DNA from 3 places in the Sphingobium wonjuense genome. Region 1 is predicted to be linked to each of the others. Evidence: predicted binding sites of a transcription regulator. Region 1 holds the regulator's gene; each other region holds the start of a gene.
The links. Region 1 encodes LexA, which represses DNA repair genes until DNA is damaged. Its sites were predicted from a motif close to GTTCCNCNCTTGTTCT; they were not measured.

Region 1 (7,526 bases):
CGGCAATCGCGACGAATATCATGCGCGCCCCGCAGCACCGCTCGCGCGCTGGAATGATCGCCCCGGCCTCATCGCCGGGCGCGACCTGCAATCGGGCGGCACCTGGATCGGCGTGTCGGAAGCAGGGCGCGCGGCGATCGTCACCAACTTGCGCGGCTATGGCGCGCCCCGGCCCGACCGGGCGTCGCGCGGCGCGCTGGTAACCGACCTGCTGGCCGGAGACGGAGACTATGCCGACATTGCGCAGGCCGCGCTCGCCGATTTCAACCCGTTCAACCTGATCGCGATAGAGGGCGACCGCGCCCACTTCCTCACCAACCGCCCCGAACCGCTGCGCACCGCGCTGACGCCGGGGCTTTACGGCCTGTCCAACGGCGCGCTCGATGCGCCCTGGCCCAAGACGCTGGCGCTCAAGGCGGCGCTCCTGTCCTGGTTGACGCAGGATGCGCAGGACCCCGCCCTGCTGTTCGATCCGCTGCGGCAAGAAACTCTGCCCACCGCCGGCATCGCGCCTGCCCTGCCCTCCGACGCGCCGGACGAAGCGGCCGCCTCGCCCATCTTCATCCGCAACCCGCTTTATGGCACCCGGTGCAGCACCGTGATCGCGGTGGATCGGCACGGGCAAGGCTGCATCCTGGAACGACAATTCGACCGCGACGGCGGTCATGCGGGCGAGACCGCTCTCCGTTTCGCATGGTGACAGACGGCGATCATTGGCAGCCATTCGAACTGCATGTTATGCTCCCTGTATGAAAGCTCGTCTCTTCATGCCCCCGGTGATCTTGGGCCTGCTGCTGTTGCTGATCGTCACCACGGGCGACGCGCTGTTGTGGAGCGTGCCGCATGCGCTGGATAAATTGCCGCCCCGGATATTGACGGTCGCCGTCCTCACCGCCCTCTGGCTGGTGCATCGCTATAGACGGGCGACCCGCTGACGCGCCATGCGCGATATCCCCCACTTCCCCCCGCGCTGATCCCGCGCTAAGGCCTTGCCCATGATCCTCGTCATCGACAATTATGACAGCTTCACCTGGAACCTGGTCCATTATCTGATGGAACTGGGCGCTGAGGTGGAAGTCGTCCGCAACGACGCCATTTCGGCGGGCCAGGCCCTGTCCAGCGGCGCGAAGGCGTTCCTGCTGTCGCCCGGCCCCTGCACCCCCAATGAGGCGGGCGTCAGCCTGGATCTCGTCGCCGCCTGCGCCGATGCGCACGCGCCGCTGCTGGGCGTGTGCCTGGGCCATCAGGCGATCGGCCAGCATTTCGGGGGCAAGGTCGTGCGCGGCGGGCTGATGCACGGCAAGACATCGCCGGTCACGCATGATGGCACCGGCCTGTTCGAAGGCCTGCCTTCGCCCTTCACGGCGACCCGCTATCATTCGCTGATCGTAGAGGACATTCCCGATACGCTGGTCGTGAACGCCACCAGTGAAGACGGCTCCGTCATGGGCTTCCGCCACGCTACGCTGCCGATCCATTCGGTGCAGTTCCACCCGGAAAGCATCGCCACCGAATATGGGCATGACATGCTGGCGAATTTCTTGCGCCTAGCGGGCTTGCCGGTACGGACGCGTGAAGCGGCCTGACCTGTCCTATCGGGCGGGTTCGACCTATCCTGCGCCAGTCGCTTCCCGAATGTTGCGGGAATAGGAAATCAAATTTCAGGATGTGCGGGAAAAGTGCGAAGTTAAGCGGTGACACCCCCTCGACTCCGCCGCCCCCCGCCGATTAAGGCGACGCGATGAACCGCCTGCCCGATCCTTCCTCGCCGCTGTCGGCAGACGCCGCCGCCCAGGCGTTCGACCTGCTGTTCGACGCCGACCTGACAGACGCGGACATCGCCGCCTTCCTCGTCGCGATGGCCCGGCGCGGCGAAACCGCAGTGGAGATCGCTGCCGCCGCCCGCGCCATGCGCGCCCGCATGATCTCAGTTACCGCCCCTGAGGGCGCGATCGACGTTTGCGGCACCGGCGGCGACGGGCATCACACGCTGAACGTCTCGACGGCTGTATCCCTCGTCGTCGCAGCAGCGGGCGTCCCGGTCGCCAAACATGGGAACCGCGCCGCATCGTCCAAGGCCGGTGCTGCCGACACGCTCGAAGCGCTGGGCCTGAATCTCGACAAGGCCGCCGCCACCGCCGAAGCGACGCTGGCGGACCTCGGCATCTGCTTCCTCTTCGCCCAAAATTATCACCCCGCGCTCAAACGGCTCGGCCCGATCCGTCGGACTATCGGGGAGCGCACGATCTTCAACCTGATGGGCCCGCTCGCCAACCCCGCCAACGTCCGCCGCCAACTGGTTGGCATCGCGCGCCCGGCCTATGTGCCCATCTATGCGCAGGCGCTGGCGGAACTGGGCGCGGACCGGGCGATGATCGTATCGGGCGACGAGGGGCTGGACGAACTCTCGCTGGCGGGCGGCAACGACGTTGCCGAAGTCTCGGCCGATGGCGTCATCGCGATGCGGCGTCTGAGCGCTGCGGACCTCGGCCTCTCCACCCACCCGGTCGAAGCCATCCGGGGTGGCGATGCCGCCCACAACGCCGCCGCATTGCGCGCCCTCTTGCTGGGTGAGGAAGGGCCGTATCGCGACGCCGTGCTGCTGAACGCCGCCGCCGCCCTTGTCGTGGCCGACGCGGCGCACGACATGCGCGAAGGGGTGGAGGAAGCCGCCGAGACCATCGACCGCGGGCTTGCCAACGCCCTTCTGAATTGCTGGATTGCCTATTCATGACCAACAAGCTGATCGAGATTTGCGATTTCAAGCGGGAGGATGTCGCCCGCCGCCGCGCCGCGACCACTGTCGCATCGCTTCATGCCCGCGCCAGCGAGCAAACTCCGCCGCGCGGCTTCCGCCAGGCGCTGGATGCCGCGGCACGCTCGGGCTTCGGCCTGATCGCCGAAGTCAAGAAGGCCAGCCCCTCCAAGGGCCTGATCCGCGCCGACTTCGATCCGCCCGCCCATGCGCAGGCCTATGCGGCGGGCGGCGCAGCCTGCCTGTCGGTCCTGACCGACGAGCCCTATTTCCAGGGCCATGACGATTATCTGATGGCCGCCCGTTCGGCCTGCGCCATCCCCGTGCTGCGCAAGGATTTCATCGTCGATCCCTGGCAGGTGCTGGAAAGCCGGTCGCTGGGTGCCGACGCCATCCTCATCATCGTCGCCGCGCTGGACGACGGGCAGATGCAGGAAATCGAGGATGCGGCCCTGGGCCTGGGCATGGACGCCCTGATCGAAGTGCATGACGAAGCCGAACTGGAGCGCGCCCTGAACCTCCGCTCGCGCCTGATCGGCGTGAATAATCGCGACCTGCGCGACTTCTCCGTCGATTTCGCCCGCACCTATGAACTGGTGGGCAAGGCGCCCGAAGGCTGCACTTTCGTCGCCGAAAGCGGCCTAACCAGCCATGCCGACCTGACCACCATGGCCGATCATGGCGTGCGCTGCTTCCTGGTCGGCGAAACCCTGATGCGCCAGGCCGATGTCGAAGCGGCGACCCGCAACCTGCTGACGGGGCAATGACGGGTCTTACCCATCTGGACGAAGACGGCGCGGCGCGCATGGTCGACGTCTCGGCCAAGGCGACGACCGCGCGCGAAGCTGTCGCCTCCGGCCGCATCGACATGCGCGGCGACGCGGCGAAGGCGATCGCCGACGGTTTGGTCAAGAAGGGCGATGTCCTCGCCGTGGCGCGGGTGGCGGGCATCATGGCCGCCAAGCGCACCGCCGACCTCATCCCGCTTTGTCACCCGATCGCGCTCAGCGCCGTGACGGTCGATTTCGATCTGGACGATAGCGGCGTCACCGTGACCGCCACGGCCCGCACGGCAGGCCAGACCGGGGTGGAAATGGAGGCACTGACCGCCGCCTCCGTGGCCCTGCTCACCATTTACGACATGGCCAAAGCGCTGGACAAGGCGATGGTCATCGGCGGTGTGCAGCTGGAGGCCAAGACCGGCGGCAAATCCGGCGATTGGCGCCGCGCTTCATGAGCCTGCTGCCGGTCGCCGAAGCGCAGGCGCGCCTGTTCGCCCTCGCCACGCGCCTGCCGGTCGAAACGGTTCCCATCGCCGACGCGACCGGCCGCTGGCTGGCGGACGATCTGCTCGCCATGCGTGACCAGCCCTGGGCCGACCTGTCGGCGATGGACGGCTATGCCGTGCGCGCGGCCGAACATCCCGGCCCGTGGCGGGTGACGGGGAAAAGCGCGGCAGGGGTTGCCGCGCCATCGCCGCTCGCCCCCGGCGACGCCTGCCGCATCTTCACCGGTGCGCCCCTGCCGCCGGGCGCGGACGCCATATTGATCCAGGAAAACGCCATACGCGCGGGCGACCTTCTGACGGCCAGCGACGATCCCCTGCCGACCGGTAGGCATATCCGCGCCGCCGCATCCGACTTCGCGCGCGGTTCGGTCTTGCTCGACGCGGGCAGCCACCTTGGCCCGGCGCAGGTCGCTCTCGCGGTGCTGGGGGGGCATGGCACGGTGCCGGTCCGCCGCCGTCCGCGGATCGCGCTGCTATCTACGGGCAATGAACTGGTGCCGCCCGGCGCGCCTACCCCGCCCGGCTTCCTCCCCTCGTCTAACGCGCCGATGCTGGCGGCGCTGCTGGCGGCCCTGCCCTGCGACGTGATCGACCTCGGCATCGTGCCGGACGATATGGACGCCATGGTCGCCGCAATGGAACGCGCCGGCAGCGCCAATGTCATCGTCTCGACCGGCGGCGCGTCCGTCGGCGACCATGATCTGGTGCGCCCCGCTTTCGTCCGCGCTGGCGGGACGCTCGATTTCTGGAAGATCAGGATGCGGCCGGGCAAACCGCTCATGGCAGGACGATTGGGCGACGCGATGTTCCTTGGCCTGCCGGGCAACCCTGTCTCCGCCTTCGTGACGGCAACCTTGTTCCTCCTGCCACTCGTCCGCCATGTCGGCGGCGCGACCCATCCGCTGCCGCTGGCGACCGACGCATCGCTGGCCTCTCATCTGCCTGCCACGGGCGACCGTGACGACTATCTGCGCGCCTGGCGTGCGCCTGATGGCATTGTGTCGGTAACGTCGCAGGATAGCGCCGCCACGGCCGCCATGGCGAAAGCCGATTGCGTGATCCTGCGCCCTGCCGGATCGCCACCCGCACAACCAGGAACACGCGTCGTCATCCTGCCGCTATGATGTGTTCGGGAGTGCTTGACTAACCTTCATCTGTTTCCTATGCGTTCCTCATACGTTCCACGGAGGACCGCGATGTTGACCCCCAAGCAGCAGGAATTGCTGAGCTTCATTCAGACCCGATTGGACGAAGGCGGCGTGTCGCCCTCGTTCGAAGAAATGAAGGATGCTCTGGATTTGCGGTCCAAGTCCGGCATCCATCGCCTGATCAACGCTCTGGAAGAACGCGGCTTCATCCGCCGCCTGCCCAACCGTGCCCGCGCGCTGGAGGTGTTGAAGCTGCCCGACGCGATGCATCGCCCGCCAGCACCCGTGATCGCGCTCAAGCCCAAGGCTGCGCCCGCCATTCCGATCGCCGCCAATGACGTGATCGAAATCCCGCTGCACGGTCGAATCGCGGCCGGCGTCCCGATCGAGGCTATGGAGGGGCAGACGATGCTGTCCGTCCCCGCCGCCCTGCTGGGCGCGGGCGACCATTATGCGCTGGAAGTCTCGGGCAATTCGATGATGGAAGCGGGCATACTCGATGGCGACTTTGCGCTCATCCAGCGTACCGATGTCGCTCGCGAGGGCCAGATCGTCGTCGCCCTGATCGACGAGGCGGAAGCGACGCTCAAATATTTCCGCCGCGAAGGCAGCCGGGTCCGGCTCGATCCGGCCAACAGCGCCTATGAACCCCAGGTCTATGATCCACGGCAGGTCCGCATCCAAGGCAAGCTGGCGGGGCTGCTGCGCCGCTATAATTGAGGCTTTGGTCGCCATGGCCTGCGAACGGACCGAACTATCCACGGATGCGCGTCACCGGGCGTGTGGACGGTGTGAACTTCGCCACTATCCAGGCTGATCGACAGCCCGCCGGTGCGCGCCAGCAGCCGACGGTCTATCTTCATCCAGCGCGGGCTGCACCAGCGTGGCAGGCGGCGATCGCTGACGACGATGTCCGCCGCCGCGCAATCGCGGGCGAAGTCGCGCCGCGCGACCAGCGCATCGCTGCGGGTGAACAGCAGCCGCCATGGTCGCCCTTTTCTATCGGTCAGGCGGACAGCGCACAGATCGCGGGAACATCGCGCGTCCGGCAAATCCGCGATCGCCGCCAGTTCGCCATCATAACCCGCGCTTTCGGACAGGACATCCCGCACATATTCGCCCGCCCGGTCGCGCAGTATGGCCATACCGTCACCCGTTCGCACCGCCACATGCCGCCCGTCGCCCGTCACCAGAATATCCGGCGGCGAAGCCACAAATGTCGCGACCACCCCGATCAGGACCGGCCCAGCGCCCAGCCAGCGCCATCCGGTTCGCCACAGCAGGCACCACAGCAGCCCGACGACCGTCAACCCGAACAACGCCATGCCCATGGTCGGCGCCAGCAGGCTCGCCATCGGACTGGCGGCGACGCTGTGGGCCAGAAGCAGCAACAGGTTCAACGCCTGCGCGGTCAGCCACCAGGCAGGCGCACCCAGGCCCACGACATCCAGCAGCAACGCCAACGCTTCCAGCGGCATGACGACGAAGGTGGTAAGCGGGATCGCGATCAGATTGGCGAATGCACCCAGCAGGCCCGCCTTATGAAAATGGAACAGGGCGATGGGCATCAGCACCAGTTCGACGGCAATGCCGGTCGCCAATGTCACGGCCAGGGCGCGCCCGATCTTGCGCGCCAGATCTTCATCCCGCGCCGCAGCGAAGGCGCGAAACCGCGGATGTTCGGCGAGCGCCACCAGCGCGGTGACGGCCGCGAAGCTCATCTGGAAACTCGGCCCCGCCAGCGCTTCGGGCCATAGCGCCAGTACCACCAGCGCGCCGGTCGCCACCAGGCGCAGCGTCACGGCATCCCGGCCCATCGCCAGTCCGCCCAGCACCAACAAGGCAGCAACGCATGACCGCACCGTGGGAACCTCGGCCCCGGTAGGTGTGGTTAAGGCCTATGGTTAATGCCGAACAAGGGCCAGCATTAGCGAACGAAACATCCTGTTCACGATCTTTGGGTATCATCGCACGGCAATCGTTCCGTAGGTATCTGTAATGCTATCATACATCGCATTTGTTCTGGCAGCAGCCACTTCAGACATAACCGTGGATGAGCCAATCACCCGCATGTTTGGAGCGGTGACATACTCCGAAGCGATATGTGAAAATCATCGTCAAAGGCATTGCGAGAACAAAGACACGAGGGTCGGCATTTCTGCCCCTCCGTTCTACATCTACGACATCGGACACGAACTGATCGTCATCCACAAGAACGAAAAATGTATCGGTCGATACTATGTCTCTTATGACGATTTGCGGACCAAAAAGTCATTATCCAAAGTGCTTTCGACCGAGAGCGGCTGTTCAAAGCAACAAGGAGGACAGGCAGGAG
Region 2 (7,526 bases), 1.5 Mb from region 1:
GTCCGCGATGCAGGCGGTGCAGCTGGCGGCGGCGCTCAACGGGCTGCGGGGCGGCAGCGGCGGACTGAACCCGATGGGCAAGTTGCAGGGGGCTTCGGGTCTCGACCGGATCGGCATCGTCGGTGGCGACGAGGCGACCGGGCGCGGCACCTCGCTCGCGGTGGGACAGCATATCTCCAACAATATCTATGTGGAGGTGATCACCGACTCAAAGGGCTTCACCGCCACCCAGCTGGAGATCGCGTTGTCGAAGACGCTGAGCCTGTTGTCGAAGACCGGTACCAATGCCGGATCGTCGGCCAACCTGCGCTATTCGAAGGATTATTGAGGATGGGCAACCGTTTGCGAGGCAGGTCGCCGCGCGCCACCAGGGGTGGGCGCGCGGCGATGGGACGGCGTCAGGCCTGCGTCACGGTGATCGACTGCGCATTCATCATCGCGCCGCCGAAGACGGTCATGAAGGCGATGTCGGTGGCGTCGCGGCCGACGGCGATGCGGACCATGGTTTCGACCGGGGCCAAGCCGGTGGCATCGACGATGTGCCAGGCGCCGTCGAGCCAGACTTCGACCACGGCATGGAAGTCCGGTGGATCAAGGCCAAGTGCATAGACCGACACCAACCGGGCGGGAATGTCGCGCGATCGGATCAGTGCGGCGGTCAGATGCGCAAAATCGCGGCACACGCCCTGCTGGGCGACGAACGTGTCGGCGGCGGTGGTCGTGCTGTCCGAACTGCCGGGCACATAGACGAGATTGTCATGCACCCAGTCGACCAGCGCCTGCACCAGCGCCCCGCCCTGAAGATCGGGGAAATGGCTACTGACGAAACTGCCGAAGCGATCGGCCTCGCAATAGCGGCTGGGCCAGATGAAGGGGAGCACATCCTCGGGCAGGCTGGGCAGGGGGCTTTTGGCGAGGCTGGCGATCGCGACCGGCTGGCGCGCAACCTCCATGGTCGCGCGATAGGTGCTGAGCATGCGGCCGGTGCCGGTGCGGGTCCAGGTGCGGCGGCCGATGCCGCTGCCGCCGCGCTTGTTCGTCAACGGGCCTGCATTGTCGATGATGTGGGACTGGGTAATGACCTGCTGATCGGGCATCGCTGCGGCCTCTACCGCCAGCAGGACGTCGGTCGGTTCGGCAAAATCATAATCGAGTATCGCTTCGATGGCGACGCGCATGAGTGGGTTCCAATGTGAGAGGGGGCGGGTCGAATCGGCGCGCCTTAAGGAGCATCGTTTGGGCGCAGGATGTTGGCAAGGGCATTGGGATGTTTCGCCGTGAAAGCTATGCCTTTGATGGGCTGTTTCGGCTTGTTGAAGACTTGGCATGGACGGCTGCGCGCCAACGCAACGAAGGTGATTCTGCTTTTGGGGAAAGGCTGAAAATAGGCGTGCGACCGCTTAACTTCGCACATTTCCCGTCCATCTTGTTGTTTCGTTACGCGGGCTTGATCCTATCGGTATGTCCGGGCGGTCGAGATAAGGACCAAGCCCGACCTTCATAGGGGAAAACTGGCGTGCCGCCTTCTACAGGACACAAGCCATGCGGTTCCTGCGTAAGCCGCGCCCTGCCCCCCTCCATCTCGCCGACGGTAAAAGGCCCGTCGCGCGGGGAGCGCGGCGGGCCTTTTCAGAGCGTGATGCGCAAGGCGGGCGATATCCCATAACTGCGTTCCGGCTGATCCGGCCGGACGCAGTTGCAGGGCTTATTCGCCATCATCCTCCGCATCGGGTCCGGTGATCATCTTTTCGGCGACTTCTTCGGTCTTGCCACGAATCGCCTTTTCCAGCTTGTCCGCCAGTTCAGGATGTTCCTTGAGATAGGTTTTCGAATTCTCACGCCCCTGCCCAATGCGGATCGAGTCGTAGGAGAACCAGGCGCCCGATTTTTCTACCACCCCGGCCTTGACACCCAGATCGAGAATCTCACCGATCTTGGAAATGCCTTCGCCATACATGATGTCGAATTCGACCTGCTTGAAAGGCGGGGCAACCTTGTTCTTGACCACCTTCACCCGGGTCGCGTTGCCAACGATATCGTCGCGATCCTTGATCTGGCCGGTACGACGGATGTCGAGACGCACCGAAGCGTAGAATTTAAGCGCATTGCCACCAGTCGTGGTCTCCGGATTGCCGTACATCACGCCGATCTTCATGCGCACCTGGTTGATGAAGATCACCATGCACTTGGACCGCGAGATGGAGCCGGTCAGCTTGCGCAGCGCCTGGCTCATCAGGCGCGCCTGAAGGCCGACATGGCTGTCGCCCATCTCACCTTCGATTTCAGCGCGCGGCACAAGCGCGGCGACCGAGTCGATCACCAGCACGTCGATCGCATTGGATCGCACCAGCGTATCGACGATTTCCAGCGCCTGCTCGCCCGTATCGGGCTGAGACACGATCAGTTCGTCGATGTCGACGCCCAGTTTCTTGGCATAGCCCGGATCGAGCGCATGTTCCGCGTCAACGAACGCCGCCGTGCCGCCGCCCTTTTGCGCTTCGGCAATGACATGGAGCGCGAGCGTCGTCTTGCCCGAGCTTTCGGGACCATAGATTTCGATGATACGCCCCTTGGGCAGGCCGCCAATGCCAAGTGCGATATCGAGGCCGAGAGAACCACTGGAAATCGCTTCGATCTCCAGCTTTTCGCGGCTGCCCAGCTTCATGGCGGAGCCTTTACCGAAGGCGCGGTCGATCTGCGCGAGCGCCGCGTCCAATGCTTTCTGTCTGTCCATTGTCCCGTTCTTCTTGGAATCGATGAGTGAGAGCATTGCGGTCATCGGCCTACCTCCTGTCAAGCGGAGAGCGCACGAATATTCGGCGCCTTGGCGATGATGTATCCTGTTTGTTCTTAAAGAACAAGAGGGGAACAGAAATTTCCTATCCGCTTGCCCGAACGCTTTATTCGCTCAGGATCTTGCCCAATGCGCGTTCGACCGCGCCGATGGTGAAAGGCTTGGCAAGCGTCGGTCGGCTGGCGTGGCTGGACGGCAGATCGTCGGCCATGCCGCCGGTCGCAAAGACGAAAGGTACGCCGCGTTCGGCGAGGATGTCCGCCACCGGCCAGCTTTTTTCGCCCTGAAGATTGCAGTCGACCAAAGCGGCGTCGAACCCGCCATCGCGCGCATGGGCACAGGCTTCATCGACCGTGGCGGCGACGGCATGCAGCCGATAGCCCAGGGCGTCGAGATAATCCTCCAACATCATGCCGATCATCGCTTCGTCTTCGACAATCAATATGCTCTTGGCGTCCGACATGCTGTGCGATCCTCGCTAATCCAGCCAACTCGCTAACCGATCCCTGTCGCCTTGCCCAGCATATTCACCTTAATCCCGCGCAAACTCAGGGTGTGAGCGGCCGCATGGCCAGGGCGTCGCGCGCGGCTTCGGCCAGTTGGCTGACGGAAAAGGGCTTGGGCAGGAAAGCGACATTGGCGAGGTCGATCGATTTGCGCAGCTGTTCCTCGGCATAGCCCGACATGAACAGGACCGGCAGGTCGGGATAGGCGCGGCGGGCCTGCGCGACCATGGCGGGGCCGTCCATATTGGGCATGACCACGTCGGAAATCAGCAGGTCGATCTTTTCCGTGCCGCCCAGCACCTCCAACCCCTGTTCGCCGTCATTGGCCGTCAGCACCTTGTAGCCCTGGCGCGTGAGCGCACGTTCGGCGACGGCGCGGACCATATCTTCATCCTCCACCAGCAGGACGGTGCCGGTGCCCCAGGTTTCGCTGCGGGGTTTGGGCGCTTTGGCGGCAACGGGCTGTTCCGCGTCCGCGCCGCTATAGACGGGCAGATAGATGACGAAGCTGGCCCCGCGCCCCAGTTCGGATTCGGCGAAGATATAGCCGCCCGATTGTTTGACGATGCCATAGACGGTGGACAGGCCGAGGCCCGTGCCCTTCCCCAGTTCCTTCGTCGTGAAGAAGGGTTCGAAGATCTTGGCGAGAATGTCGGGCGGGATGCCAAGGCCGGTGTCGGACACCCGCAGCGCGGTATAATCGCCCGCGGGCAATATCTGCTGGCGCATTTCGCGCACCTTGATGGCGGGGACGGCATAGGTCTGGATATTGACCGTGCCGCCTTCGGGCATGGCGTCGCGGGCGTTGACCGCGAGGTTGACGATCACCTGCTCCAGCTGGCCCGGATCGGCGCGGATCGCGCCCAGATTGCGGCCATGGGTGACGTCGAGCTTCACATTTTCGCCCAGCAGGCGCTTGAGCAGATTGGAGACGTCGGCGACGATGTCGGGCAACTGCAATATCTGCGGGCGCAAGGTCTGCTGGCGCGAGAAGGCGAGCAGCTGGCGGGTCAGGCCCGCGGCGCGATTGCTGTTCGATTTGACCTGCTGAATATCGTCATAGTCGCTGTCGCCGGGCGTATGGCGCATCAGCATCAGGTCGCAATGGCCGATGATGGCGGTGAGGATATTGTTGAAGTCGTGCGCAACGCCGCCGGCCAGCTGGCCGATCGCCTGCATCTTGGTCGCCTGCGCGACCTGACGCTTGAGCTTGGATTCCTCGCTATTGTCCTTGAGGCTGAGCAGCACCGCCGCTTCGCCCAGGCCCCGCACGCCCGCCAGGCTGAGCGCGACCGGATCGTCGGGCTGGCCGCGCATGCGGACCGCGATATCGCCCGACATTTGCGGACCCACCGCGAAGCGACGGACCGCGTCGGCGACCGCCGCCTGATCCTCCCGCACGACGAGATCGCCGGGATAGCTGGGTTTCTCGCCGTCCCGCAGGCCCGCGACGCGGGCGAAGGCGTTGTTGAGGAAGAGGACGCGCCCGTCCCGGTCGGCCATGGCAAGGCCGAAGGGCAACAGCGACAGGAGCGTTTCGATATAGGAGAGCGCGGACGTGCCGCCGCCGCCCGCCGGTTCGTCGATCAGCAGCAGCAGCATCGGCCCGTCCTGCATCGACGCCTGCGACCCGTTGGGCTGGGCCGCGCGCTTCAAGGGCACCTGGAGCAGGCGCAGCGGCAGGCCGCCCTGTTCTTCGCGCGCCAGGAACAGGCGGCTCTTGTCGTCCACCCGCATATGGGCGGCGAAATCGCGGCCGATGATATTGGCGTCGATCCGCCCCGCCGCGCGCAACAGGAAGGCGCCATTGGCCGCGCGGATGCGGCCTTCGCCGCCGATCAGCACCGCCATGATGCCCGCCTCGCCCAGTTGCCGCCCCGCTTCGCCGGTGAGGAAGCGGTTGACGTCGTCCAGTGCGCTGGGCTGGCGCACGGGGGTGAAGCGCCAGAGCAGATAATCGTCGGACCGGCCGGTGCGGGCGATGGCGACGTCCAGGCGCAAGGCGCCCTGGGCCATGCCTTCCACCTTGGCTTCGCCATCGCGCCAGGCGGCGCGGGCGGCGGCGGACAGGGCGTCGTTGAGCGCGGCATCCGCTGTCACGGCGGGTGGAGTCGGATATCCGGGGAACCATTCGCCGAACAGGTCGCTCGCGCAGACCAGCCGACCGCCGCGATCGGTGACGGCGATCGCCATGCTGGACGCGTCGGCGGCGGCGCGGGCGACGGTCCAGTCGGGTGTCGCCTCGCTGGCGGACACCGGCGTAGGAAAGAGATGCTTATACCAACCGAGCAGGGCGGCGGCGACCAGGATCGTCGCGCCGAACCCGGCGGCCAGCTGCAGGCTGCCCACGGCGTAGAGCACCAGCGCGGCGGAGGCCAAGGCGGCAAGGATCAGCAGCGGCAACGCCAGACGCGAGCGCGGCTGCACCAGCCAGGCCTCTTCACCTCTTTTCAACCCGATACCCCTGAGCCTGCTTGCGAACGACAGCCGACGTCAGACGCCGGCGGCCTTCTCCAATGCGCCGCTTTGATGGGCCTTGCCAATCCTCAATTTACGCGCCTGCCATTTCCGGCCCATGCGCCGACGCCAGAACCAGTCGGCGATGACGTAGCCGACGACCGCGCTGGCGAGCGAAATCAGGACGAGGCCGAGCAGCATGGCGGGTGCGGCTTCGGACAGGAGCCAATTGGTCCACTGGCTGACGGTGGCGTGGCCGTCGACCAGCGCCATGAAGCCGGTCGCATCCGCGCTGCGGCCCAACATCCAGTTGCCCAGCCATACCGACGCCATCAGAATGAGCGGCGTGGTGGCGGGATTGGACAGGAAGGTCATCGCCGCCGCGACCGGGATATTGGCGCGGAACGGCAGGGCCAGCAGCGCAGCGCCCGCGATCTGGACGCCGGGGATCAGCAGGAAGATGCCGACGAACAGGCCCAGCGCCACGCCGCGCGGCACCGAGCGGCGAGTGAAGCGCCAGAGCGAGGGTTCCAGCACGCGATGCGCGACCGGCGCAAGCACGCGGCTCTGCTCCAGCGACTCGCGGGTCGGACAATTGGCATGCCACCAGCGGGTCAGGCGGCTCATCAGCCCTTGTCCCGCATGATGCGCTGCTGATCGCGTTTCCAGTCGCGGTCCTTGATGGTTTCGCGCTTGTCGTGGTTCTGCTTGCCCTTGGCCAGCGCCAGCTCGATCTTGGCGCGGCCGGTGCTGTTGAAATAGATCATCAGCGGCACCAGCGTCATGCCCTTGCGCGACACGGCGCTGTGCATCTTTTCGATCTCGCGTTCGTGCAGCAGCAACTTGCGCGGACGCTTGGGCTCATGATTTTCGCGGTTGCCGTGGCTATATTCGGGGATGTTGCTGTTCACCAGAAACACCTGGTTGCCCTTCACCTCGGCATAGCTTTCGGCGATATTGCCTTCGCCGCCGCGCAACGCCTTCACCTCGGTCCCTTGCAGGGCGATGCCGGCCTCGAACACGTCCTCGATGAAATAATCGAAGCGGGCGCGCCGGTTTTCGGCGACGATCTTCTTCTTGTCGAAGGTTGCGGGACGGGGGCGGGCCATGACTGTGTTCTAACTCATTTCATATATGGGGACGCGGTCCCCTTCAAACCAGTCCGGCGATTTCCAGCGCCCGGTCGACCGCGGCGCGGCTCGATTCCGACGGCCAGGTGATGGGCAGGCGGACGTCGCTGGGCATGTCGGCGCGGACTCGGGTGAGCGCATATTTGACCGGGCCGGGTGAAGAATCGCTGAACAGGGCATCATGCAGGGGATAAAGACGATCCTGCAACGCCAACGCGCCATCCCAGTCATGCGCTGCGCAGGCGGCCTGGAAATCGGCGCACAGGCGCGGCGCGACATTGGCGGTGACGCTGATGCACCCCTTGCCCCCCATTGCGTTGAAGCCGAGCGCGGTTTCGTCATTGCCCGAAAGCTGGCAGAAGTCGGGACGGCAGGCGAGCCGCTGCGCGGTGACGCGCCCCAGATTGCCGGTCGCGTCCTTGATCCCCACGACGGTCTGATAGGCTTCCGACAGGCGGTGGATCACCGGCACGCCGATGTCGGTGATGGTACGGCTGGGCACGTTATAGAGGACGATCGGCAGGGCGCAGCGTTCCGCCAGATAGGCGAAATGTTGATAGACGCCGTCCTGATTGGGCTTGTTGTAATAAGGCGCCACGACCAGCGCGGCGGCCGCACCCGCGCCCTGCGCCGCATACA
Region 3 (7,526 bases), on a different contig from region 1:
TCCGCGTCGCTAACATGCCACTCGCCATAGATGCGTTCCGGCCCGTCAGCATGCTTCACGCGGCGCCGCGAACCGCGCCAGATGAAATGGACAGGCGGATGATCGGGAAGCAGCGCCATCGTATCGATCGGCTCTGGACGTGCAAACAAGCGCGAGGGTCTGGGCCATCGCTCGGGCCAGCGCAGAAGCGTAGGGTCCGCCATCGGCGCGATACGGGTGACCGACCGTTCGGGAATATCGCTCTCGCGAGCCGCGAGGCGAAACAGGCGGTCCTCCCCTACCCTGTTGCCCAATATGTCCACCAGCGCGGCGACGTCCGGCAACGGCGTCTCGCCAAGATTGGAGATGGTGCGATAACCAAGTGGCTCAACCGAAGGCGCAGCCAGCAACATTCGCTCAACCCCAAAGCCCGGATCGATAGTTTCCAGCCGATCGCAAAGGAGACGCCCCATCTGTTTCCTATCGCGGCTAGGCTTTGCAAGGCCCGCACGAATGGCCTCGATCCGATTGTCGACCCGGTGGAAGCGCAGATCGAGCCGCCTCGCGCCCACGCCAGCTTCCTCCAGTTGCTGGCATAGCTGCGCCACCAGCTTGTGCGTGTAGCGAGCCAAGGTTTCGGGCGCGCCGATCGGCTCGGCGAAGCAGCGCTCGATTTCGATGCGTTCTGGCGCTGCGACCGGTTCGAAAGGCTCAGCAACCCGGCCATATGCCTGGTCCAGCCGCAGGCCTGGCATCGAGCCGAAACGAAGGGCAAGGGAAGCGCGCGGCATCGCTTCAAGGTCTGCGATCGTCTCCATGCCCAGCTTGCCCAGAGCCGAAACGATGCCGACATCGAGCCGCAGGGCTGCGATAGGCAGGCCGCCAATGGCTGCGTTCAGGTCAAGCGGATCGACAATGCGCACCGGATCGGCGCCATAGCGTGCCAAAGCATGTGCTGCGCCGAAGGTAGGCGCACAGACCGCCCGGCCAGCCGTCTCCACCTGCCCCAAGCGCGTCAGCATGTCCTTGAGCAACCCATCGGCGCCGCCGTGCCTGTGGGTGGCGCCGGTGATGTCAAGCATCAGCCCGTCGGGTGGATCAACCGCGATGATCGGCGCGTATCGCCGAAGCGACCAGACCGCCAGCCGTTCAAGCCCTTCAAGATCTGCCTCGGGCTCAGCATCCATGATCTGAAGATCGGGCACCAGCGCTTGCGCCTTGGTGATGGCCATTCCGGCATGCAGGCCGATCAGGCGAGCGGGGGCATTCGCCGCGGTCACGACGCGGCGTTGCCCATCCATCCCAGCCAGGATCAGTGGCGCGTCATGAAGCGGCGCGCTCTGCCCAAGCCTGCGACGCAGCCGATCGGTCGGCCAGGTCGGCAGGAAGAGCGAGACAACCAGTCGCATCGCAGGCTTCCACAAGAAAATCGGCGCTCTCGCCTGCCCGGCACCGGATGAGCTCAACGAACCAGCGGTGTCGACCAACCCCCGGCACCGGAAGTGGATCGGATGGAACAGCCATCACCCGCCACCGCGTCGAGGACGCGGTAGGCTGGCCAAAATCAGCGGCTTCAGCCAGGCGCCGCCACCGCCGGATCGCGATCCCGATCGTGCCGCTGTCCTCAGCCGCCAGCTGAAGGCGCCGCGAGGCGGTCATCGACAATCGCGCGACCTCGGCGACGACACCGCCAAGACCACCATGGCGCAGCCCTTCTTCAAAACAGCTCAAAATGGCGGTTTCATCGCGCGCTTCGACATAGATGATCCGGTCAGGATCAAGCCCGGCCTGGGCAATCGCAGGCGCGAACAGATCCGCCTGTGTCATGCACCAGAGGATCGAGCCGCTTACCCGTGCCAGGATGCCGGCGGCAAACAGCGCGGGTGCAGCGCCATCGGTCACGCCTTGCGCGCCGCCAGCGATTTCATGCAACGCTCCAAGTGTGAGGCCGCCGCCCGGCAGCTTCGAGTCGATGGCGTCGATCCCAAATGGCAGCACTTGTCTGGCTTTGCGCTCAGCGCCTTCGATCTCAGCAATCCGGGCGCGCAAAGCAGCAACATGGGCGCGCGCCCCTCTGTCCGTCATCGAAGGGCCTCCTTGGCTCGGCGGTTGGATTCGTTCTCATTTTGTTCTATTGAGAGAAAGAGTCAACGGGCGGAGTCGGCGCATGGCGGTCGACACTCCCGACGGCTGCGAAACAAGTGAGGAATATCATGGCGAATGCGCCACGAAAGAAATTAAGCCTACGCCACGAAGGCAAGCAGGAACAGGCGCTCGAAACGCCGCCGGCTCCACCAAGCCCCCCTCCGACTCGGCCGGCCTCCATTATCATCCGAGCCACGATCCGGCACTCGTCAGCGACGACGAGATCCCCTGGTAAGCAGCGAGCAGCCCATGTCTCGGCTTCATTGCATGGCCGCAGGCCTTTCCCAGGTCGCCGATCATTTCAAGGCGGAGATGCCCGCACCGATCGAGTTGCCTTCTGAAACCACGGAGGGCGCGCTTGGGCTCGTCATTTTCGAGAACCGTGGCAGGCGGCTGATGCGGGCGGTCACCTGGGGCTTCCAGAGGCTCACCCGTGATATGCGCGAACGCGGCGAGGAGCCCGGCCGGATCGGGCTCGTGGCAGACCTCACCAATCCAAAATGGGATCAGATGGCTGCGGATCCACGCTATCGATGCCTGATCGTCATGACCCATTTCGCGAACCCTGACGGCGTGCCTGGCGAGCGTACCCGAACCTGGTTCTCCCTGAAGCACGAACCGATCATGGCCTGGGCCGGCTTCTGCCGAAACATACCCGATCAGGGGCCGCTCTATGCCGGCATGACCATGGATGCGAATGAGGCGATCCAGCCGACCAACGACCGGATGCCGGTGCTGCTCGACCCTCACGAATATGAGCCATGGCTGCATGGGTCGATCCGGGATGTCATCGGTTTCCAGTTTCGACCACCCTTCGCAGCCGAGCGCTTCAGGGTAGAGCAGACCGATGATCTCTGGCGCAGCGGCAAAGGGCCGCCATCGGCCAGCCCCCAACTGGCGCTCATCTGACATGGGCAGCGCTGCATTTCAGATGGACATGTTTGCTGAGCCGCTGCTGCCAGGGCTCGACTATGCCCGAGATTTCCTGACGCTAACGGAAGAGGCCGCGCTGATCGCCCGGATCGACACTGAGCCTCTGGCCCCTTTCCGTTATCAGCAGTGGACCGGCAAGCGGCTCACGCATAGCTTTGGCTGGAGCTATGATTTCGGGACGGGGCATTTCGGACCGACCGATCCCCTGCCCGATTGGCTGCTCCCGACCCGAGACCGCGCTGCAGGCTTCGCAGGCCTTGAATCAGACGCCCTCGTTCAGGCGCTGCTGATCCGTTACGACGCGGGCGCCGGGATCGGCTGGCACAAGGATCGACCGGTTTTCGAGGACGTCATCGGGGTGTCGCTCGGGTCATCCGCGCCCATGCGGTTTCGCAGGCGCCAGGCGACCGGCTTCGAACGGCGAACGGCGCCGCTCGAACCACGGTCGATCTACAAAATGGCCGGCGAGGCCCGAAATGATTGGGAGCATAGTATTGCCGAGATGGAAGCACCGCGCTGGTCGATCACCTTCAGGACCATGCGGCCCGCTCGATAGCCCACGCTCAAATACTAAGCCCCCTTCCCATTGCGCCGGCGCTGTTTGATGCTAGCCTCGCGGCATGTGCAATCTGTACACGGTCCGCAAGTCGGCAGCAGAAGTGGCCGCGCACTTTGGTGTGTCGGCCCCCGTCACGCAGTTCAATGTCCCCGAGGATGTCTATCCGGGCTACCCCGGCATGGTGGTCCGCGAACAGGACGGCGAGCGTCACCTTCAATCCATGGTCTGGGGCTGGCCCCTGCGCCTGAAGGGCATGAAACCTGAATCCAAGCCCAAGCCAGTCAACAATATCGCGGACCTCAAGAAATCCATGTGGGTGGGCTTTGCGCGAAAACCGCAGTGGCGCTGCATCATTCCGCTGACTGGCTTCGCCGAAGCCGAAGGCGCGAAGGGAAGCAAGACCCGGACCTGGTTCTCGCTCCATGATCGACCGATCTTTGGATGGGCAGCGCTCTGGCGCGACAGCGCAGAATGGGGACCGGTCTATTCAGGGGTCATGACCGACTGCAATGAGGCGATCCGACCGGTCCATGACCGGATGCCGGTGCTGCTTCTCGCCGACGAATATGATCGCTGGCTCCATGGCGATTTCGACGAGATCATAGGCTTTCAGGAGCGCTCCTTCCCTGACGCGATGATCGCCATCGATCGAACGACGGACCCGTGGGTAAAAGCGCGCTCGCCCCAACCTGAAAATCCGATGTTGCTCTAGAAGCTCGGACTCAGCGCCGCCAACGCAGGTCGATCAAGTACATATTTATGGCTGCAGCGCGCGGTTGAGCAAAGTTGACATGCAACTGCGTGGGCATACCCATTCTGATTTTGTGCAGGTTTAGCGATCATAAGACAGAAAGCGTCATCTGCTCAGCCTCGAAGCCCTTCTGGATCGCAAACCGCAAGGGCCTTGTTCTTGAATGAGCGACACTGCACGCCATTGTATCGGCGAAATCAGTGTCGCTCATCGGCATTGCACAATTTGAGCGAGCCGAGTTCCTAAAAGCGATGCTATCGCAAAAGTCGGCCAACGCTGATTGGGACTATGCCCGTCTGATCGATGTCAGCCTGCAGCTGCCGTTTCGGTCTCAACCTTCTTGTCGACCGGCTTGATGTCTTTCACAGGACGTCCGCCCTTTCCGCTTCTGGCCGTTTTCGCCCTTGTTGCGGGCTCAGCTTTGATGGCGGTCTTATCCGCGGCCTTCGGCTTTTGCGGAGCAGGAGAGTCAGCCGGAACAGAAGGCGTAGCGGCTTCGACCACCGGCGTAGCTGCGGGTTTGCGGGCCGGCTTTGCAGCCGTCACTTTTGCAGTCGCAGGCGCTTTTGCTGCGGATCGGGTCGGCTTGATCGCAGGTTCACCCTCGACGGCCGTGGGTGCGGCGGCTGGAGCTTCCACACTCTTGCCTGGTTCAGGCACGGCCTTGGAAGGCTTTGCCCGAGCGACCTTGGCCTTCGTGGCAACCGACTTCTTCTGGGTGGCGACCTTTTTGGCAGGAGGCGTTGCGACCAGGAGTTCGGGTTCAGATGCTGCCAGTGGCTGGACAGCTTGCCGACGGCCGAGCCCGATCTTTGCCGCGATAACGCGTCGCTGTTCAGCAAAAGCCGACGCCACCATCGGATAATCAATCGGGAGCTTGTAGCGTTCACGATACTGTGCCGGCGTCAAACCGTGGGTCGAGAGATGACGCTTGAGCGTCTTGTATGGCTTGCCGTCAATCAGGCTTAGGATGTGTTCAGAGGACGCAAGACTTTTACGGACCGATACAGCAGGCGTGACCTCAGGTTCGGCCGCGATTCCAGGAACCGTATCCCCTTGCAACGCAGTACGCGTCGCCGTGATCAATGCGGCTAGATCTTCATTCGCCACGCTGTTGTTGGATACATAAGCGCTGAGCAACTGAACGGTGAGTGTCGTGAGGTCTGTTTCATTGGCTTGCGACATGGTCTTTTCCTTCTTCGGGCCTGGTTCGCTCGCAGTCATGTTTCATCTGCGTTAAATCAACGTGAATCAAGCGGGTTCTTTACACTGCCGAGTCGCAGAATGACCTTCCCTCAAGGCGCGTATTTCCGTAATCCGGCGGGCTGGATTGCCCAGCGGTGCATCGATCGGCGCAATGAACATGATTGCATTATGGGTCGCCCAAGGCGTGGTTCATCAACCGGCCATTCGCATCACAAGGAATATAAAATCGAGACATGCACATAGCGATAAATCAACTCCACCAGTCGCGGGTAAAACATGTCCCCTACGAACCCCACTATCCCTGTCGACAAATTGCGACTGCCAAGACACAAGCAAGGTCAGTAAAAGGCTAGTTCAGGCAAAGCACGATATATGACGCCAGAATTTCTCAGAGTGGCAGAGCAGGTAATTGAACCGGAAAGCTATACACCGACAACAGCTGCTCAATGGGAAAGCTGGATCAGTGAACAGATCTCGGCTACCGCAGCGGGCTACCTCGCAAAACCTGATTGGCTGACCGGCCACCACAATGGAGAAGCCTCCATATCCGGCGACTATGCCGGGCGCGAGTTGCTCGAGCTCGTGCAGAATACCGCAGATGCAGCCGCGGAGATTGGCGGGCATGGTCGCGTACGGATTGAGATTTGCGAAGACGGCCTTTGCGTCGCGAATACAGGCATGCCGTTCAGGGCTGGCGGTATCCGATCCCTTATGACCGCTCACACGAGTGACAAGCCGACCCGGCGCACTCCTATGATCGGCGCAAAAGGACTTGGCTTTCGTTCTCTGCTCAACTGGTCAACAGAGCCATTTGTGACGAGCGGAGTTCTCGAAATCGGCTTCTCTCGTTCTCATGCGAGGGAACAGGTTCGCATGCTGGGGCAGAAAAGCGCCCAGATCGCCAGACTGATCGAGAGCTCGAGAGTACCGCCAGCGCCCGTACTGGCCTTCCCGATGATGAGCGAAGCGATCAAGCAGCAGAACGACCCGGCAATGCAACGGCTCATTTCGCGTGCCCGAACGCTGCGAGAAACATATGACACTGTGGTCGTCTCCGCCTTCCAGAGCGCGAAGGCCAGGCAGGAAGCTTTCAATCAACTCACCGAGTTTCGCCCGGATTTTCTGCTATTTGTAGAGGCGTTGGATGAAATCGCGATCGTCGAGGACGGTGAAGAGCGCATATGGCGTAAAACACCAACGGGCAAGCTCCTCACGCTCGAGATCATCACGCAGGAGAAGACGGAGGTACAGCAGTGGGTTTGCACGCGCGATGCGGGCGATCTTGCGGTCGAGGCAGAGAAATTGGGCTTCAGGCAGCGTTACGAAATAGCTGTTGCGACCCGCAAGGATGTGGCAACGAAGAGCGGAAACCTCCACTGCTTTTTCCCGACCTCGCTCGAGGTTCCCTTCCCGGCCCTCTTCCATGCCACACTCGATCTCGATTCAAACCGGAAGTTTCTCAATGCGAACTCGCCAGCGAACCAAATTGTTCTAGGCGCGCTCTCGACCCTTTATGCCAAGCATATCGAGAAGCTGGCAGTTCTCGATCCTGCTGCCGAACCGCTCACGCTGTTGAGACGCGAGACCAACTTCCCAGCGCCGCTTCAGGCGTTCGAATCGGCCATCTACATGGCCGCAAGCCTTGCTCCAATCATTCCCAATAACGGGGCAAAGCGCGTCAAAAGCAGCGAAACGCAGGTGGGTCCCAAAGATTATGGGCGATATCTTCCCCGGCGGTTCTTTCGTTCGCTTGCCAGATGCAGGGATGAGCATGATCGCGCGACCCTGAAGCGGCTCAAAGTGGCCGAACTTGATCCCGCAGAGATGGTGCGGGCTCTGGCGGGGGCATCCTTGAGCCTTGATGAAAGAGCAAAGGCGATCGCCGGCATCGCACGCGATTTGCCACCAAAGCTGCACGACCGTACCCTGCTGCTCGACACCCAGGAACGGCGA

Region 2: the regulator LexA is predicted to act here: its motif matches at 2,855-2,870, upstream of recA (recombinase RecA).
Region 3: the regulator LexA is predicted to act here: its motif matches at 2,097-2,112, upstream of U5A82_RS02905 (ImuA family protein).

What each region holds. Positions count from the first base shown of each region.
Region 1 is NZ_JAYKZY010000002.1:1,830,939-1,838,464, forward strand. Features, by position in the region: gene U5A82_RS12850 (NRDE family protein) at 1-700, shown strand, start outside; gene U5A82_RS12855 (hypothetical protein) at 750-935, shown strand; gene U5A82_RS12860 (anthranilate synthase component II) at 996-1,586, shown strand; gene trpD (anthranilate phosphoribosyltransferase) at 1,742-2,734, shown strand; gene trpC (indole-3-glycerol phosphate synthase TrpC) at 2,731-3,522, shown strand; gene moaC (cyclic pyranopterin monophosphate synthase MoaC) at 3,519-3,992, shown strand; gene U5A82_RS12880 (molybdopterin molybdotransferase MoeA) at 3,989-5,167, shown strand; gene lexA (transcriptional repressor LexA) at 5,240-5,911, shown strand; partial or broken gene U5A82_RS12890 (ComEC/Rec2 family competence protein) at 5,902-7,083, opposite strand; gene U5A82_RS12895 (hypothetical protein) at 7,190-7,526, shown strand, end outside.
Region 2 is NZ_JAYKZY010000002.1:292,749-300,274, reverse strand. Features, by position in the region: gene U5A82_RS05280 (translocation/assembly module TamB domain-containing protein) at 1-328, shown strand, start outside; gene U5A82_RS05275 (transglutaminase-like domain-containing protein) at 399-1,178, opposite strand; gene recA (recombinase RecA) at 1,706-2,779, opposite strand; gene U5A82_RS05265 (response regulator) at 2,901-3,257, opposite strand; gene U5A82_RS05260 (hybrid sensor histidine kinase/response regulator) at 3,343-5,754, opposite strand; gene U5A82_RS05255 (DUF2062 domain-containing protein) at 5,794-6,384, opposite strand; gene smpB (SsrA-binding protein SmpB) at 6,384-6,866, opposite strand; gene dapA (4-hydroxy-tetrahydrodipicolinate synthase) at 6,910-7,526, opposite strand, start outside.
Region 3 is NZ_JAYKZY010000001.1:689,940-697,465, forward strand. Features, by position in the region: gene U5A82_RS02900 (Y-family DNA polymerase) at 1-1,388, opposite strand, end outside; gene U5A82_RS02905 (ImuA family protein) at 1,303-2,028, opposite strand; gene U5A82_RS02910 (SOS response-associated peptidase family protein) at 2,392-3,033, shown strand; gene U5A82_RS02915 (alpha-ketoglutarate-dependent dioxygenase AlkB) at 3,035-3,613, shown strand; gene U5A82_RS02920 (SOS response-associated peptidase) at 3,678-4,328, shown strand; gene U5A82_RS02925 (Ros/MucR family transcriptional regulator) at 4,674-5,552, opposite strand; gene U5A82_RS02930 (sacsin N-terminal ATP-binding-like domain-containing protein) at 5,946-7,526, shown strand, end outside.